Regions from separate parts of the Vibrio tubiashii ATCC 19109 genome, predicted to be linked through region 1. Evidence: riboswitches for the same ligand, from Rfam matches in the RefSeq annotation. Region 1 holds a riboswitch; the other holds the start of a gene.
The links. A riboswitch is a leader RNA that binds a small molecule or an ion and turns the genes downstream of it on or off. The one in region 1 is predicted to bind cyclic di-GMP.
Positions count from the first base shown of each region.

Region 2: it holds a riboswitch for cyclic di-GMP, as region 1 does, so the genes downstream of both, IX91_RS05180 (TfoX/Sxy family DNA transformation protein) here and gbpA (N-acetylglucosamine-binding protein GbpA) in region 1, are expected to answer to the same signal.

Region 1 covers NZ_CP009355.1:1,251,197-1,259,645, reverse strand. The annotation lists gene IX91_RS20840 (cold-shock protein) at 1-173, opposite strand, end outside; gene IX91_RS20835 (alternative ribosome-rescue factor A) at 527-739, shown strand; gene IX91_RS20830 (threonine/serine exporter family protein) at 782-1,945, opposite strand; gene IX91_RS20825 (hypothetical protein) at 2,416-2,781, shown strand; gene IX91_RS20820 (D-alanyl-D-alanine carboxypeptidase family protein) at 2,977-4,143, shown strand; gene gbpA (N-acetylglucosamine-binding protein GbpA) at 4,203-5,660, opposite strand; cyclic di-GMP riboswitch class I at 5,732-5,819, opposite strand; gene IX91_RS20810 (helix-turn-helix domain-containing protein) at 6,193-6,546, shown strand; gene IX91_RS20805 (DUF3313 domain-containing protein) at 6,641-7,312, shown strand; gene IX91_RS20800 (DUF3820 family protein) at 7,325-7,540, shown strand; gene IX91_RS20795 (hypothetical protein) at 7,582-7,824, shown strand; gene IX91_RS20790 (hypothetical protein) at 7,970-8,308, opposite strand.
Region 2 covers NZ_CP009354.1:1,132,226-1,140,674, forward strand. The annotation lists gene glgC (glucose-1-phosphate adenylyltransferase) at 1-1,127, shown strand, start outside; gene glgA (glycogen synthase GlgA) at 1,117-2,580, shown strand; gene IX91_RS05165 (alpha/beta fold hydrolase) at 2,734-3,546, shown strand; gene IX91_RS05170 (putative signal transducing protein) at 3,543-3,848, opposite strand; gene IX91_RS05175 (TVP38/TMEM64 family protein) at 3,848-4,540, opposite strand; gene IX91_RS05180 (TfoX/Sxy family DNA transformation protein) at 4,691-5,281, opposite strand; cyclic di-GMP riboswitch class I at 5,415-5,501, opposite strand; gene purR (HTH-type transcriptional repressor PurR) at 5,646-6,653, opposite strand; gene torD (molecular chaperone TorD) at 6,865-7,512, opposite strand; gene torR (two-component system response regulator TorR) at 7,750-8,449, shown strand, end outside.

The sequences.
Region 1 (8,449 bases):
TGACCTTGAGATACTACGAACTCAACTTTTTGGCCTTCAACTAGAGTACGGAAACCGTCGCCAGTGATTGCTGAGAAGTGTGCGAAAACGTCTGGGCCGTTTTCTTGCTGGATGAAACCAAAGCCTTTAGTTTCGTTGAACCATTTAACTGTACCAGTAACAGTGTTAGACATAATGTATATCCTTGATAAACCTTGTAAAAGCCATACGGCACCGATAGCGTGGAAAAGGAGATTGCTATTGCGTACGACGTTGCGGTAGATATTCAAGTAATCCAACGAAACGGCGAAATTAAACAAGAACCGTTTTCTAGCTGCGATCCAGTCTAAAGCGAAGTGCAACTAAGTCAATAAAAATAAGGAGCTTTGTACAGTTTAATATCGTGTTTTCACTAGAAATTTGCGCTAGGTATAGTTTCGAAAATATTACTGATTAGCGTATAAATAGTGTAACATTCGTTTGGCTAGTAGATTGTATCGTTTTACTATTCTCTGGCTAATATTTAATCATTTATTGTGGAGGCCGTATGGCTAAGAACAAAGCAAAAGGTGACATTGGAGAGGTTGTCCTCATCCATGATGTCGAGATGGGTAGAGGGCAAGTGCAAGACAACGCCCTTAAAGCGATGGTAACCAGTAAGCTCTACAGAGCCAAGGTAGAGAAAGCGAAAAAAGGCAAAGGGAGTTATCAGCGCAACATGAAACACAGGGGTAAAGAGCCCTATTCAAAAGCCGCTTAACAAGCGAAGTTTGAATAGGGCTTTTTATTACCTGGCGACGAGCTACCTTTCTATCTTAGGTGAATAGATAGAGTATGCGGTGATTTGGCCTGCGACGATGGCTGAGAACATAAACAGTGCGGAAAGGCCAATACTCGGAATGGGCAAGACCGATTGCTCAAACACCGATTGACTCGCGCTGACCAGAACTCGGCTCCCCGGAACTAGAATGATGATCCCTTGTACGATGTATATCGAGCCGGTGAGGTCCATTTTTTTAGCCACCCAAGTACCATACAAAGTAATCAGAACTGTCGTAACCCAAGTGCCAACAACCCAACCACTCTCAAAGCCTAGATAAAATGGCCCCCACATGCCCAGAGCTGCAACAGGCAAACCAAGCAATATATCGGTAGGGCGTGCATTGAAGATGATGCCAAGTGAGATTGAGATTAGGAACAAACCGGAAATATGCAGCCAAGTCGGTACTTCATTAGTGTAATCAATGGATGCCGCTTGCCCCCAAACGGCTTCACCAATATTCAGCCCCATAACAATACCGACAAACAGCTTGATAAGCGTCAGCGCACTTTGCCCCAACAGACTTGTGCCTGAAACGAGATCATTAAACGCGAGACACTCTAGCGAGTTTGCGATGGAAAGTCCGGGGACGAAGAGAACAATGGCAGCGATACACAAAGCCCAAACGGGGACGGCAGCACCTGTGCTTGCGAACCAAGCAACTAGCATCCCAGTGATAAGCGCAGCAATAAACTCAACGGCAATCGAACGGCGAGCTTTGCAAATCTGTTGAGCGCCCCATACTAGAAAACCTAACAAGACAGAGAACAAAACCGCATCTAGCGTGCTGCCAACGAGCATTAGGTACGCAGGCGGGATGCCCATATTAGCCAGCGCAATGACCCACTTAGGGTAACCCACAGGCTCTGGCACGGGCTCGCTGCTTGGCTGGTTGATTCTGATGATGGTATTGGCAAGCAAACTTAAGTTAATTGATGCAGGCTGGTGGCGCTTCATCACTACCGCATTATTGTCATCAGGAAACTGATAGTTAACGGTCGTCGGGGTTGCCTGGATCATAACATCCACCCCATGTTTACGAGCATAAAACTGAGTGTATTTCTCAAGTTTGTATGGCGCACAGCCACTGCGGTGAAGGGTATCGCCGATCTCGACTATCTTCTTAATTCGGTACTGGGAAGGCATGGTATGTGATACGTATAAATCTGTGACGCAAAGGTACCAAAGCCCTTCTAATGAGACGAGACACAATGCAGTGAACAGTGGTTAAGCTCACACAAAAAAGTTATCCCTCATGCCTGTATCTTGTCGATTTTCGAAAACTAAGTTTTTGGACTCATAAGTTTGTCAATTTGACTGCACATTTAGTGTTCTCATTCACATATATCGAAATAATTTAAACTGTAACAATTGTTATTTGTCTGTAACATTTAAAAGCTAGCCTTTTATGCTATTACCCTAAGTGTAAGTATACAAAGAATCCTTATTATATATGCATTTAACAAATTATTTACAATTGGGTTATCTATGAAATCTGTGTAATAAATAGACAAAAATACTGCTTGAATTTAAAACTAGATGGGCGAAAATATACGCAAAATGAGTTTGCAGAAATGAAAGGAAGCTTTTTCTAGTTTTTAAGAGCGAGGCAAAATATGAAACTATTCATTATCTTCATGGTGTCGATTTCCGCGGGTGTAGCGTCGGCAGATCACATTCATTCATTCTTGCTTGGTCTTTACGTTTCTACTCTTGCGGTAGGTAGCTGCTACTGGTTTGCATTCCGCAGTAGTCGTTTCCCGCAACTAGCACTTCTGCTATTGCTTTGTGGTCTATTCTCTAAAATCGCAGTGACGGTTGCGGGCGTATCTTGGGGAATCTCGCAAGACCTCATTAGTTCACCACTAGTATTCTCACTCTCGTACTTGTTCTTCTCACTTGTCGCAAGCTATGTTTGGTTTGTTTACCGCGAGAAGTTAATGGCAAGAAAGAAAGCACGCGAAGAGCTAAAAGCTGCTTAATAGAAAACTAAGCCAAAAGATTACAGAACCAGCGTCTCGGCGCTGGTTTTTTTGTATCTAAATCTGGCGACTGGGTAAATATTTACCAAAATTCCTACTGAATAGTAACGATTGATGTCAAAGCTGCTGATTCTATTGCAAGGTTGTCTATACTGAGGTCGTTACTCAATCATTTAAAGTGAGACGTCGCATATCATGACCACGCGTTTTCTAAAATTCACCGCGCTTCTTTCGACATTTTCTCTTTCATTTGGTGTATTTGCCGCACCTACCATTATCCCGGATCCTCCGACATTAGGCGCCAAAGGGTATATCTTGATTGATTACCATACTGGTGCCGTGTTGGTGGAGAAAAATGCGGACAAGAAGCTTAATCCAGCGAGCTTAACCAAGTTGATGACTGCTTATGTTGCAGGACAGGAAGTAAAAAGCGGCAATGTTTCTCTCGACGATCAAGTTCGTATTAGCCGTAAAGCTTGGGCGAAGAACTTCCCTGATTCTTCAAAAATGTTTATCGAAGTAGGGACAGATGTCCCACTCATCGACTTGTACCGTGGTTTGATTGTTCAATCCGGTAATGATGCCAGTGTGGCTATTGCCGAGCATGTAGCGGGCAGTGAAGATGCTTTTGTTAGTTTAATGAATAGCTGGTCGCAAAAACTTGGTCTTGAGAACACCGGATACACTAATCCGCATGGCTTGGATAGCGATGGATTGTATTCAACGCCACATGATATCGCTCTGCTCAGCCAAGCTATTATTCGTGATTTGCCTGACATCTATTCGCTGTATAGTGAAACTTCATACACTTATAACGGAATTACGCAATACAATCGAAATGGCCTACTTAGAGACAGAAGCCTAAATGTTGATGGCATGAAAACCGGTTATACGAGTGGAGCGGGATACAGCTTAGCGACTTCCGCGACCAGTGGTGACATGCGTTTGATTTCGGTCGTGATGGGTTCTAGCAGTACGAAAAGCCGAGAGTCGGAAAGCAAGCAATTGCTGAGTTACGGTTTCAGGTTCTTTGACACTGTGTCTCCATCTAAAGTGACAGACACGTTAGCAGAAGCAAAAGTGTGGATGGGGAGTGAAGACCTTGTCCCTGTTGGCGTCGATAAACAAGTATTGATCACCCTACCAAAAGGCGGTGCGAACAAGCTTAAAGCCGAAATTGAATACAATGGGGAGCTTGTTGCACCAATCAACCAAGGAGAGACTGTCGGACAGGTGATCTACAGTATTGATGGTGAAGAGGTCGCAAGCGCAACATTGGTTGCTCAGCAGGATATTGAAGAGGGTGGTTTGTTCAAGAAGTTGTTTGATTGGTTTAAACGCCTAATCTCAGGTTGGTTTTAACCATACCTAACATAAACAAGAGGATGCACTGGGCATCCTCTTTTTTGTATATAAACGACTTACAGCTTGTTCCAAGCTGATTGCCAGTGAGAACCAACGCCTGGTTCGTACTGCGTCGCCGATGGTGACCACTGTACACAGTAACCTGAGTATGGGAACTCTTTACACTGATAAACCGCACCATCACTGGCTAATACTTTAGTTCCCGCTGTGTAGCTTTCTAAGCCTTGTGGGAAGACAAAGTCGTAGTCACCAGGTGGTGGCGTTTGATCTTCTACTAGGTGGAAATCTAGCGTGTTTTGGTCAATTACTTTACCTTGGTCGTCTTTGGTAACCACCACTAACATATGATGCCCTGGCTCGGACTTAGATAGAGTCATCGTCGTGCCTTCAACCTCACCGTCTTTCAGCTCCTTCGAGTATGAAGCTAATGGTTCGCGATGGTGGTTGTAGACAGTTAACTCAGCCGTTAAGTCGCCTGTGGCGGTTAGTGTCAGGTCAAGCTCTGTCGGTGACTCGCCAATTACGTACTCTGACTGAAGCCCTACAACATCAAGGTCGTATTCTGGCTCTGGTGTTTCAAATTTATAGCCGATTTCAACGCTGTTGAGTCCTGATCCTGCTTTTAGGTAGACTGGGTTGGTTCCATAAACAGGGGTAAATTCGCCTTGGTCATTAAGCTGTCCGGCACGAATTTGGCTTTGCTCTTGGTTAATCTTACTCGCTAGAGCATAAGACCAGTTGTTTGCTTTACCTTGTTCGCTGTTTTGAATCACGAGTTCTGTGCTGTAAGACGAGTTCTCACCGCTGCTGTCAAACACACGGGTATAAACTGTATCGCCAACACTGAGATCGAGCGTAGGGTTGATTTGACCGCCTTGACTCCAATCAGGAATCACTGGGCCATCACCATCGAATTTTACGTCGATAACATTGTAGAACGAAGCAGCCGTATCGCCCACATCCCAAACAGCAAGGATCACTTGATAACCTTCTCGCTCAGGAACGTTACAAAGGTGGCTAACACGTTTTGGTGGCTGAACCATTCCCCCATCGACAACACAGAAAGGCGTGAGGTCAAATGAACTGCGCGCGAGGGGCTGATTAGGGTTCCAATCTGCTTTGGTGATGTAGTATTTCCAGTCTTTAGTGACGTGATTGGCAGTGAAAGTCCACTCAAAGTACTGAGAGCCCGATTTGATAGGTCGTTTAACCCAACGGTCAGCGGTTTGCTCATCCAACGCCGCTGCTAGCGAGGTTTCAGCGCTGGCAATTTTACCATCGCGTGGGCCTGTTTCAGGGAAACCATCTGGCCCTTCTACACTTTGCGGTTCATATTGAATCGCACCACAGTTGGTGTTCTTTTCGTTTGTGTCACTGGTTGGAAACTTACAAAGTGCCGCGCGGCCTTCAGCAACGCCATTTTCGTACGCTGAAACGTACCCGTGGCCGAAGCTAGCACCGCTCACACTAAGTAGAGCTAACGCAATGAGTGATTTGTTTGGGAGTTTGTTCATCATTTGTCCTTATCTATGGATAACAAAAAAGATGACACTCCGGCACGCGAAACATCTAGCGAGACTCGCTAAATGGCAACCCCGCTATCATAGACATAAGATGTCGACAGACCGGTGGCTTTGCGTCCTAACCTTTCGGATAGTTTGCCTGAAGTGCAGCCTATACTTGCCGCAATATATTGTTAGATTACAAAGTAATGAGTTTTGTATAAGCAGGCGAAATGTAGCTAACGCCAATCAGAAAAGCTAAGCCCAAAACTTAAATGTGGAATGATAATCTCGATCTGAATTTCTTGTCGCAAATTAACTTGCTAATTACATATTGACTAATTTATTAACCTATTGAAATTAAATAACTAAGCGGTGTTAATGATGTGTTTTATGAATGATTTGGGTGTGATTTATTTTTGTCTCGTCCTGTCTGTAGCTGACGTTTAGCAGACAAAGCTTTGACTTTCACTTACCAAGCTCTGACAACCTCAAGTACCAAAACAACGACAATCCACCCCAAAATGTTATACAAGGAATCACGATGGAATTTACCGACAAAGATAGAGAGGCGCTCTACCAAATCTGGATGTCGAAAAAATCGAAAATGCGACTCACTCAGATGGAATTTGCCAAAAAGCTTGGCATGAATCAGCTCAGCTTTTCTCGCGTTTTAAGAGGTGAAACACCGCTTACTATGTCTTTCGTGAGCCATTTTTGTCGACTTCTTCATTTAGAACCTAAAAATGTGGTTCCAAGCCTGAAAGAAACCAATGAACATGGTCCAAAGGTGGTGTACCTACAAAGTCGCATGAGTGTCGATGGTGAAATTCAAAATGCTTACATTGAAGGCAATCAAGTGATCGTTGAGTACGCGCACACGGTACATTCTTCTTGATCCCAATATAACCAATTTGAATAGAATACAATTGGACATCTAAATATCATATGGTATAGCATTCTGGTTTCAAATATAAACTAGAGTGCTTTACATGAAATCTTTCAAGGTCTTGCTTTTAATCGTGGTGAGCGTATTCGTGGTTGGATGTGCTGGTGGGCCTGTTCAACGCGCCACTAAATTTACCAGTTATGAAGACTTTCGAGCAGGGCCTGAAGGCGGTGTCGATTTAGTATGGGCTCGCATTGGCCTAAGAGACGCAAAACGATTAAGCGAAAAGCTGGATGAGTATGATTCGGTAGTGATTGACCAAGTGTTTGTCGTTACAGAAGAAAGCACCCTAGATAAAGAAGAAATCCAAGAGCTGACTGATTACATGGTCGCTCGTCTGATTGAGAAAATCTCCCTCCATAAACAAGTTGTCTCAGAGCCGACAGGGAATACTCTGCGTTTGAGTATCGCATTGAGTAATGTTGAAACTTCGAATCCAGTACTGGCGGTTACGAGCAGCGTACTGCCATTTGGTTTAGCCATCTCAACCATCTCCAAAGTCACCACTGGCGAGCATACCAATGTGGGTAGTGCGAGTGTTGAGTTGCTTGTTAGTGATGCGCAGGACGGTACACCACTGTTTGCCGCCATTGATAGAGAGGCGGGAAACAAAGACTTTTCTACAATGATTGACTCGCTTGATGATGCGAAAGACGCGATTAACTATTGGGTAGAGCGATTAGGTGTTACTCTACAAGGCTGGGAACAGCCATAGAAAACCTTAGCAATGCTTGAAAAAGAAAATCTAATTAAACTTGCACGAATGCAAATGCCGTTTGGTAAGTACGCGGGTCGCGTGCTTATCGACTTACCAGAAGAGTACTTACTTTGGTTTGATAAAAAGGGCTTTCCGAATGGGGAGCTCGGTGATCTCCTCAAGTTATGTTTAGCGCTAAAGATCGAAGGATTAGATAGCGTTGTTAAGCCCTTAAAGCGCATGTAACCTTCCACAATCGCTCCCTGTATTTAATTTAAAGATGTACTATGAATTTTGATATCGATGCACTGAGACATCACCAACTGGTCGAAGACGGTCAACTAGAGGGTTGTTACATTCATCAACCTGCTCAAGGTAGTCAGCAAGATGACAAAGCCGTTTTGGCAGAGCGTCAAGCGTTAGAAAAGATGGGATATAAGGTAGTACAGGTTCAGGCTAAAGGCAGAACAACAACGTTTGCCGAGGCGATGCAAAAGTTTGCGAAAAAGAGTGGCCATCAGCCTAGCTAATCAGCGAACGAAGCTTACCTCAGTATCCTTAAACTCTCCCCAGATAACTCCTGTCCTATTGAAAAGAGTCAGACCGTAAAGCTGACTCTTCTTACATTTATTTTTTGCTCGGGCTATTCGTCGATTTCAACTTACAGAACAACTGTTAGTCCATTCGGGTGATAAAGGTTTGTTCGTCATCCACAAAAGCCACATAGCCGCCATGATAGATAAACACCCGACCGCGCCCCTCAACGATGCAGGCAAGCTGAGGGTTTAGATCTTCTTCGTTGTTCTTGCTTTGAAACGTGCCAGTATCCGTAATGACGCCATTGAGTGAAGGCAAATATCCATAAGTACTCTTGGCTTGATCAATCAGGCTCAATTCACTGGTGATAGAGAAGCAAGAGGGGATCGCACCAGCGTCTTCGATAAATATAGGTTTCAGCTCTTCAAAAGCGGTAATCACTAGCCAGTCGATGCCGTTAACATGATGGATAAACATAGGGTTTCTCGTTAATTCTGATGCGCAGATTGTATCACTATCATGAGATAACCCAATAGAGGGTTAGGTTTTAAGGGCGGCGGCTCTGTGTCAATTCCGGCGAATAAGTGTTATAGCTCAGTTTTACTCCTCACTCCCAAA
Region 2 (8,449 bases), on a different replicon from region 1:
TTGGCGGCAGTTACCGTCTTATCGACTTCGCTCTAAACAACTTTGTAAATGCCGATTTGATGCGCGTTTATGTACTAACTCAATTTAAATCCCAATCGCTATTCCACCACCTGAAAAAAGGTTGGAACATCAGTGGTATTACCGACCGATTTATTGACCCAATTCCAGCACAAATGCGCACAGGTAAGCGTTGGTACGAAGGCACAGCGGATGCTATCTACCAAAACCTGCGCTTCATGGAGTTAGCTGAGCCAGAGCAAGTATGTATTTTTGGTTCAGACCACATCTACAAAATGGATATCAAACAGATGCTTGATTTCCACAAAGAGAAAGAGGCGTCATTAACCGTATCCGCTTTGCGTATGCCTTTGAGTGAAGCTTCAGAGTTTGGTGTTATTGAGGTCGATGCAGAAGGACGAATGATTGGCTTCGAAGAAAAACCGGCTAATCCTAAATCGATTCCAGGAGATCCTGAACACGCGCTTGTTTCGATGGGCAACTATGTTTTTGAAGCTCAACCACTGTTTTCAGAACTGATCGAAGATGCTGACAACCCAGACTCTTCTCATGACTTCGGTAAAGACATTATTCCAAAGATGTTCCCACGTGGTGATGTGTTTGTTTATGACTTCAGCACTAACCGAATTACTGGTGAGAAAGAGGAAGTTTATTGGCGTGACGTCGGTACCATTGGAGCGTACTGGCAAGCACACATGGATCTGCTTGAGAAAGATGCGCCATTCTCGCTTTATAACCGTAAATGGCCTCTGCATACATTCTACCCACCTCTGCCACCTGCGACATTTACAGACTCCGTCAATGGCCGCGTGCAGATCATTGATAGCTTGGTTTGTAATGGCAGCTATGTGCGTGGTTCACGTATTGAGAAGTCAGTATTAGGCTTCCGCAGTAATATTGCTTCTGCTTGTGATATCAGTGAGTGTATTCTACTTGGTGATGTTAAGGTCGGTGATGGTTGTGTACTACGCCGTGTAATCATCGATAAAGATGTCGATATTGCACCGGGCACCCAGATTGGTGTAAACCTATCCGAAGATAAAAAGCACTTCCACGTTTCGGAAGATGGCATCGTTGTTATTCCTAAAGGAGCAAGAGTTGGCTACTAAGAATTTATCTATTCTATTTGTAGCATCGGAAGTTGAAGGGTTAATTAAGAGTGGTGGCTTGGCAGACGTTGCCAAGGCACTGCCTGAAGCACTACTCGCACTGCAGCAAGATGTTCGTATTACTTTACCTGCTTACCAAAAGTTGGCGGGTATTGAGCAAGCCCAAGTGGTGCTTGAAACTCAGTTAGAGCATTGGCCTCACACTGAATATCGGGTTAAACAGCTAGAGATCGTTGGCGTGCCCGTGTATGCCATCGATTGTCCGAAGTATTTCGATAGGCCAGAGATGTACGCGGAAAACAATCAAGCGTACGTCGATAACGGTGAACGTTTTGCGTTTTTTAGTGCCGCTAGTCTAGATATGTTACCTAAGCTCGGATTCAAAGCAGATATTATTCATGCCAACGACTGGCATACTGGATTTGTCCCATACTTGCTTAAACACCGCTATCATTCGCATGACTTTTTCACTCATACTAAGAGTGTATTGTCGGTACACAACGCGGTGTTTAAGGGGGTATTTAGTTACGATGAACTGCAGTCTCTGCCAGAGATGCACACGCGTTATGCGCTGGATGCGGCAGTCAGTGCGACGCACATTACGATGCTAAGAGCGGGGGTGATGAATGCGGATAAGATCAATGCTGTCAGTCCAACTTACGCTGAAGAGCTAAAAACAGAACTTGGCAGCCATGGCATGGCAGCAGAGTTTCAACAGCGCTCAGACGATTTAGTCGGCATACTTAACGGATGCGACTACAGCGCTTGGAATCCTCAAAGTGATGCTTACTTACCTGTGAACTACAAGGCGACTCGCCAAAGTATGGTTAGGGGTAAAAAAGCGTGTAAACGAGAGTTACAGCAAAGGGTGGGACTAGAAACTCAAGAGGTCGCAGTCTATGGCATGGTCTGTCGCCTGACACACCAAAAAGGTGTGCACTATCTATTGCCGATCTTAAGTGATTTTCTTAAGTATCAGGTTCAGGTGGTGATTGTCGGCACAGGTGACCCTGTTCTAGCGTCTCAGCTAAAAGAGATTGCAGCGCTGCATAGCGACAAGTTTGTTTTTGTTGAGGCGTATGACAATGAGTTAGCGCATTTGGTTGAGGCGGGATCGGACTTCTTTATTATGCCTTCTGAGTTTGAGCCGTGTGGTTTGAATCAGATCTACAGCATGGCTTACGGTACACTCCCTATCGTTCGCGGCGTTGGTGGGTTGCGCGACAGCGTTAATGACTATGATGCTGAGCCTGAAAATGCAACGGGTTTTGTATTTGATGAACCAAAGCCAAGTGCTTTGCTTAACGTGTTGCAGCGTTCTTTACTGCTGCACGCGCAGCAACCTAACGAAGTCAAACGCGTTCAATTGTATGCGATGGAGCAAAATTTCTGTTGGAACAAATCGGCAGATGAATATCTATCCTTGTATCACAGTGCGTTGAACAAAAGCTAATATGAAACTAGGCGTCTTGAGGGCGCCTTTTTTGATGGTTACTTACACTTTTAATAAAAGAATAATTAAGAATTGAGGTAAATTGACGTAAATCCCCCTATGTTTATGGTACTCTCCGTAACCAATTTTATTGCTGAGTAAACCCTTTTCGATATGAGTGATACCTTGCTATTTCACAAAACCTTTACCCATCCCACAAGTGATGAATGGGTAGTCTTTGTGCATGGCGCAGGGGGAAGTTCCTCAATTTGGTTTAAGCAAATCAAAGCGTATAAACAGCATTTTAATCTATTACTTATCGATCTTCGTGGTCACGGTAAGTCGAATCAATTGATCAAAGAGCTAATGGCAAACCGCTATACGTTTCAAGCGGTGACAATGGACATTCTTAAGGTGCTTGATCACTTAAAGATACGTTCGGCTCATTTTGTTGGTATGTCTCTCGGCACGATAATTGTTCGAAACCTAGCGGAACTTGCAACAGATAGAGTCAAGTCGATGGTGCTAGGTGGCGCTGTAACGCGATTTAACGTCCGTTCGCAGATATTGGTTAGGCTAGGTGGCATGTGCAAACACGTTATCCCTTATATGTGGTTATACAGCCTTTTTGCTTATATTGTGATGCCGCAGCGTACTCAGAGGGAATCAAGGCACTTATTTATCCGCGAAGCAAAGAAGCTTTGCCAGAAAGAGTTTAAGCGTTGGTTTATTCTCACTTCGGAAGTTAACCCACTGATGAAGTATTTTAAGGATAGAGAACTGCCAATCCCAACGCTCTATTTGATGGGTGAGAAAGACTATATGTTTATTCAACCTGTGAAAGAGATGGTCGCAGCACATCGTAAAAGTAAGTTACTTGAGATTGCCGATTGCGGCCATGTATGTAACGTCGAGCGACCAGAAGAGTTCAATCACCATTCAATTTCATTTATTCAGCAGCAAATTGAAGCGCCTAAAATCGGTTAAGGTGCTGCTTGTCCGCATTGCCAACATGCGCCAAATTGAGGCTCGTTCATTTCCCCGCATTGGTTACAAAGCCAATTACTGCCAACATCTGCATTGTTAAATTGTTCGATAACCGTATTGGCATGCTTGGCTTGTTCTGGGTCAAGTAACCAGACATAAGGTTCGCTACTCTCGCCAAAAGGTATTTCACCTTGGAGCCCAAACACGCCTTCACCGCGAACTTCACAGTCAATCTGTTGAGACTTAAGAAGCTCACAAACAATGTGAGCTTCGGTAGGCGTCGATGCGGAATAGATCCTCATTAAGCATTTCCATTTGATGTTGAAGGGGAGCTCTTAATTTTAGCCATAATCCATTTTGCAATGACAGGGAATAAGCCGAGAAGTGCAAAAGAGGCTAAAACGGTTGGAGATACGATACCCGACAAGCTGTCTATTTGAGCCAGTTGAGTACCAGCATTCAGGTAAACCGCAGTTCCTGGCAACATACCGAGTTGACTCACCAAATAGAATCGAGCCGTCGCGATAGGTGTTAAACCCATTAACAAGTTGATGAGGAAGAATGGGAACACTGGAATTAATCTCAGTGAGAACAGATAAAATGCGCCATCTTTTTCAACGCCTTGGTTGATGGCATTGAGCTTTTCACCAAATTTGCTTTGTACCCAATCACGCAATAAGTATCGGCTGCTCAAAAATGCGAGTGTTGCACCTATGGTGCTAGCGAAAGAAACCAGCAGTAAGCTTGTCCAGAAACCGAAAAGGGCAGCACCCAAAAGAGTCACGACCGCAGCGCCAGGAATCGAAAAAGCGGTGATGGCAACATAGGCGATAAAATAGCTCGCCGCGGCGATAGTAAAGTTGTCAGCAATAAATGCCGCAAGCTCAGCTTGCTGGGCTTTGGCATTGTCTAGCGTGAGATACTGGCCAAAATTGACGCCAAGTAAAACAATCAATGCGACGAAAACAATTCCTAGGATGATCTTTTTATTCATGTTGAGCAGCTCCATTTAATTTCATGGATATCAAATATTAGTGTTACTAGACAAGACAGGGAAAGCAAGCGACAAATTTCAAGGTGGCAGATAAAAAACAATAAAAAAGTCAGCACTAAGGCTGACTTCTTCTAGATATATTGTTTTAGATTAGCTAACTTGCGTTAACAGTTCCTGACGTCGGCTTTGTGGGATAACCGACCAGTGCGTGCCTTTAATAGCACCTTCTAAAGCCCAGAGAAGTTCGATGTTAACATCGGCAGAGTGTGTAGACTGGATAGCCTTAAAAGCGTGTACGGCGCCCACCTCTTCTAAGTTTTCGACAGTGTCTATGCCTGCTTTCTTAAGCATGCGTTCTGTCGCTAGCCTTAAATTAGGAAGATCCTTCAAGCGATTCGGTTTCGCCTGCGATTGGCATTGTTTCTCTTGGTTTGCGGCTTTTAACGCGACGCTAGCAATCTTTAACGTTTTACCTGCGTCTGCTGCCCAGTCATCACAAAGCGCAAAATACTTTGTCACGACGGGAAAGCCGCGTTTTTTGTATACGTAAGGTTCTAGCCCTTGAGACTTAAATTGTTTAGCGAGAGCCGCGTCCGCGCGTACGTGAAGCTTATCGTTGACGACAAGTGCGAACATAGTGTCATCAGCAAAAATGCCAAAGCCACCAAACATTGAGCGAGACTTGATATGTCCTAACTGCTCAAATAAACGCATTGAGTCTTTTAGTATTGGTTTATCCATGCTGTGTTTTCTCGGTGTATAAGTATACGCCACCAATGCAGGTCCGAGAGATTAGCAAAATTATGCAGAGACATTGTCAGTAAGGTGTCATACGAGTGCAAGTAAAAGCGGTATGACAGTTTGCATATTCGCCATCGGCAACCCCGCTACCAGACAATAAATTGTTTAAGGCCGGAGGCTTTGCGTCCCATCCTTTCGGAATGGTTTGCCCTGTTCGTGGCATTAATCGAACACTTTAAGAATAAATAAATTCTGCGCAGAACATCACGTTTGTATAGGATAAATGTGACATTGGTTCAATAAATAGAGGGGAGATATACGCTTAGCCAATAGTACGGCTACTAGCTAAGCGTCTGAGTTAAGGTTATTTATTTAGATTACGAACGGTATTACGCTCAACAATCTCTGGGTGCATCTCAAACACGCGTTTTTCGTGCTCTTTGTCTTTAATTCGCTCAAGAAGAATTTCAAAGGCATTCTTACCAACACGACGTTTTGGTTGGTGAACCGTTGTTAACGGCGGAGAGAAGTACTCGGCCAGTTCAATATTATCGTAACCAATTACGGAAATATCTTGTGGGATTTGAATGCCTTTTTGTTGCAGGCGGCTCATTAAACCAAGTGCCATGGTGTCATTAAAACAGAACACGGCTGTTGGCTTTTTATCCATTGCAACAATTTTATCTGCCGCCAATACCGCTGTATCACATTCGAAGTTACCTTCAAGAATCCAATCTTCATTTACCGGTAGTTCCGCTTCGGCCATGGCACGCTTAAAGCCACTAATACGCTCAACACATGCTGCTTTTTCGAAGTGACCACTTAAACAAGCAATGTCAGTGTGACCACGTTCAATTAGGTATTTGGTTGCTAAGTAGCCGCCTTCTTCTGAGTTATCGATGATCTTATCTGCTTGAGAACTCTCTGGGCCCCAATCCATAACTACTTTTGGAATATCTTTGTGGCGATCAAGCATTTCGCTCAGCTCTTCAGTCAGATCTGAACACATCACTAGGATGCCATCTACACGCTTTTCAGCCAACATGCGAATGTAGTCGCGTTGTTTTTCATAGATGCCGCCTGTATTACACAGAATCAAGGTGTAACCTTGGCGGTAACAGTAGCTTTCTACGCCGTCGATAACTTCTGAGAAAAATAGGTTCGTCGATTGTGTCACTAACATACCGATTGTACGAGTAGTGTTGCACTTAAGACTACGAGCAACTGCACTCGGTGCATAATTAAGCTCGGTTACCGCTTCCATCACTTTTTCTTGTGTCGCTTCGGCAACAAAGCGTGTTTTGTTAATCACGTGAGACACAGTGGTTGTTGAAACACCAGCAAGGCGAGCAACGTCTTTAATAGTGGCCATAAATTTTGTCCTGTCGATGACTGCCACGAGAATATATTCAGTTTAGAATAAGTTGGCAGAAAGTATCAGAAACACAAAAACCGCTCTTATTTAGCGGTTTGTATTTGAATAGTTCATTTTTATCGTTTGCGGTCACGATTTTAGACCGCAATCCGACTTAGGGCAAACACATTTCTTCGAACTGACCTGTGTCAGTTCACATTGTCAGACTCTATTCACCGATTAAGTATGTGCAATCTAACTCTAAGAATGCCACTGTGAGAGAAGCGATCGCCGAGTAAAAACCGAACTCATCGAGTGTTTGACACTTAGCTGAAAACTTAGGGGTCCAACTTAGAAGGTGCTGACGAATGAAGCCCTCTTGCTCGATCAGTGCTTCTTCAATATGACGCTCTTGCTCAAGCTCATTAGAGCGAATGATGAGGTTGCCGAGAAAATCCAGCTCAATGGCAATATGGTCAGCAGGTTCATTTAAGCCTTCATCGACAGCAACACCATGCTCTAGCATTAACGCTTCCATCTCTTTCGCTGGTTTGTCGTTAAGCAGGCCAGTCTCTCCAATGTACATTGAAGCGTAAGGTAGTGCAGAGTCGCGATCAGACTTCAAAAATAGATCACAAAAATCAGCGGCAAGCTCTAGTTGTGCATCTTCGCGATCGATAAGGCGATTGAGTGCATCAATGACACGATCAATCGACGGCTTTAGATCGGCATTCTCGCCAAGGCCAGTAAGGAAAGAGCGGATTTGAGCTGAATGGTACTGTTCAAGGTTCTCTTCCGTTAATTCTTTGGCGTAAAGGCTTGAAAGCCACCAATAGATTTCCGCACGTTTCTCGTTGAATGCTTTGATTTCTTGCATTAGGTATCACTCCCAAAATAACTACCTATTAGTGTAACTAATAAAAATGAATAGCGGTAATGGCTTACGTGACAATAAAAGACGAATTATGAGCATTTATTAACAAAGGCGGCGGTTTTGTCTTGAATCAATAAAAAATCATCTTTCTCGTTTTTAAAGTGATAAATACTAGAAATGTTACTATTTATGAATAGAATAAATGATAGAACTATTCCCAATGCAAATTAAGTGGTGCAGATGAGTTATCACGTACTAGTAGTAGAAGACGACGTAGTGACTCGCAGCAAGCTCGTTGGCTACTTTCAGAATGAAGGTTACCAAGTCAGCGAAGCAGAAAGCGGCGAGCAGATGCGAGACATGCTACAAAGCAACGCGATTGATTTGGTGATGTTGGATATTAATCTACCCGGTGAAGATGGATTAATGCTAACTCGCGAACTTCGCAGTCAATCAGACATTGGAATTATCCTGGTAACAGGACGCACGGACAGCATCGACAAAATCGTTGGCCTTGAAATGGGCGCCGATGACTATGTCACTAAACCTTTTGAATTACGCGAGCTATTGGTTCGAGTTAAGAATTTACTGTGGCGAATTTCCGCTGCACGTAACTCGTCAGGCTCTGACAGCGCAGCGAAGCAAGATGATAATGTTGTTCGCTTTGGTGAGTGGACGTTTGACGTTCAGCGCCGTGCACTGAGTCGTAACGGTGAGCCGGTTAAGCTGACTAAAGCAGAATATGAACTGCTAGTGGCTTTATCCTCTTATCCGAATCAGGTTCTCAGCCGTGAACGTATCTTAAATATGATCAGCCACCGTGTTGATGCACCAAACGATCGCACAATTGATGTCTTGATTCGTCGCATGCGAGCAAAAATGGAATTCGATCCAAAGAATCCACAAATTTTTGTCACCGTTCATGGCGAAGGCTATATGT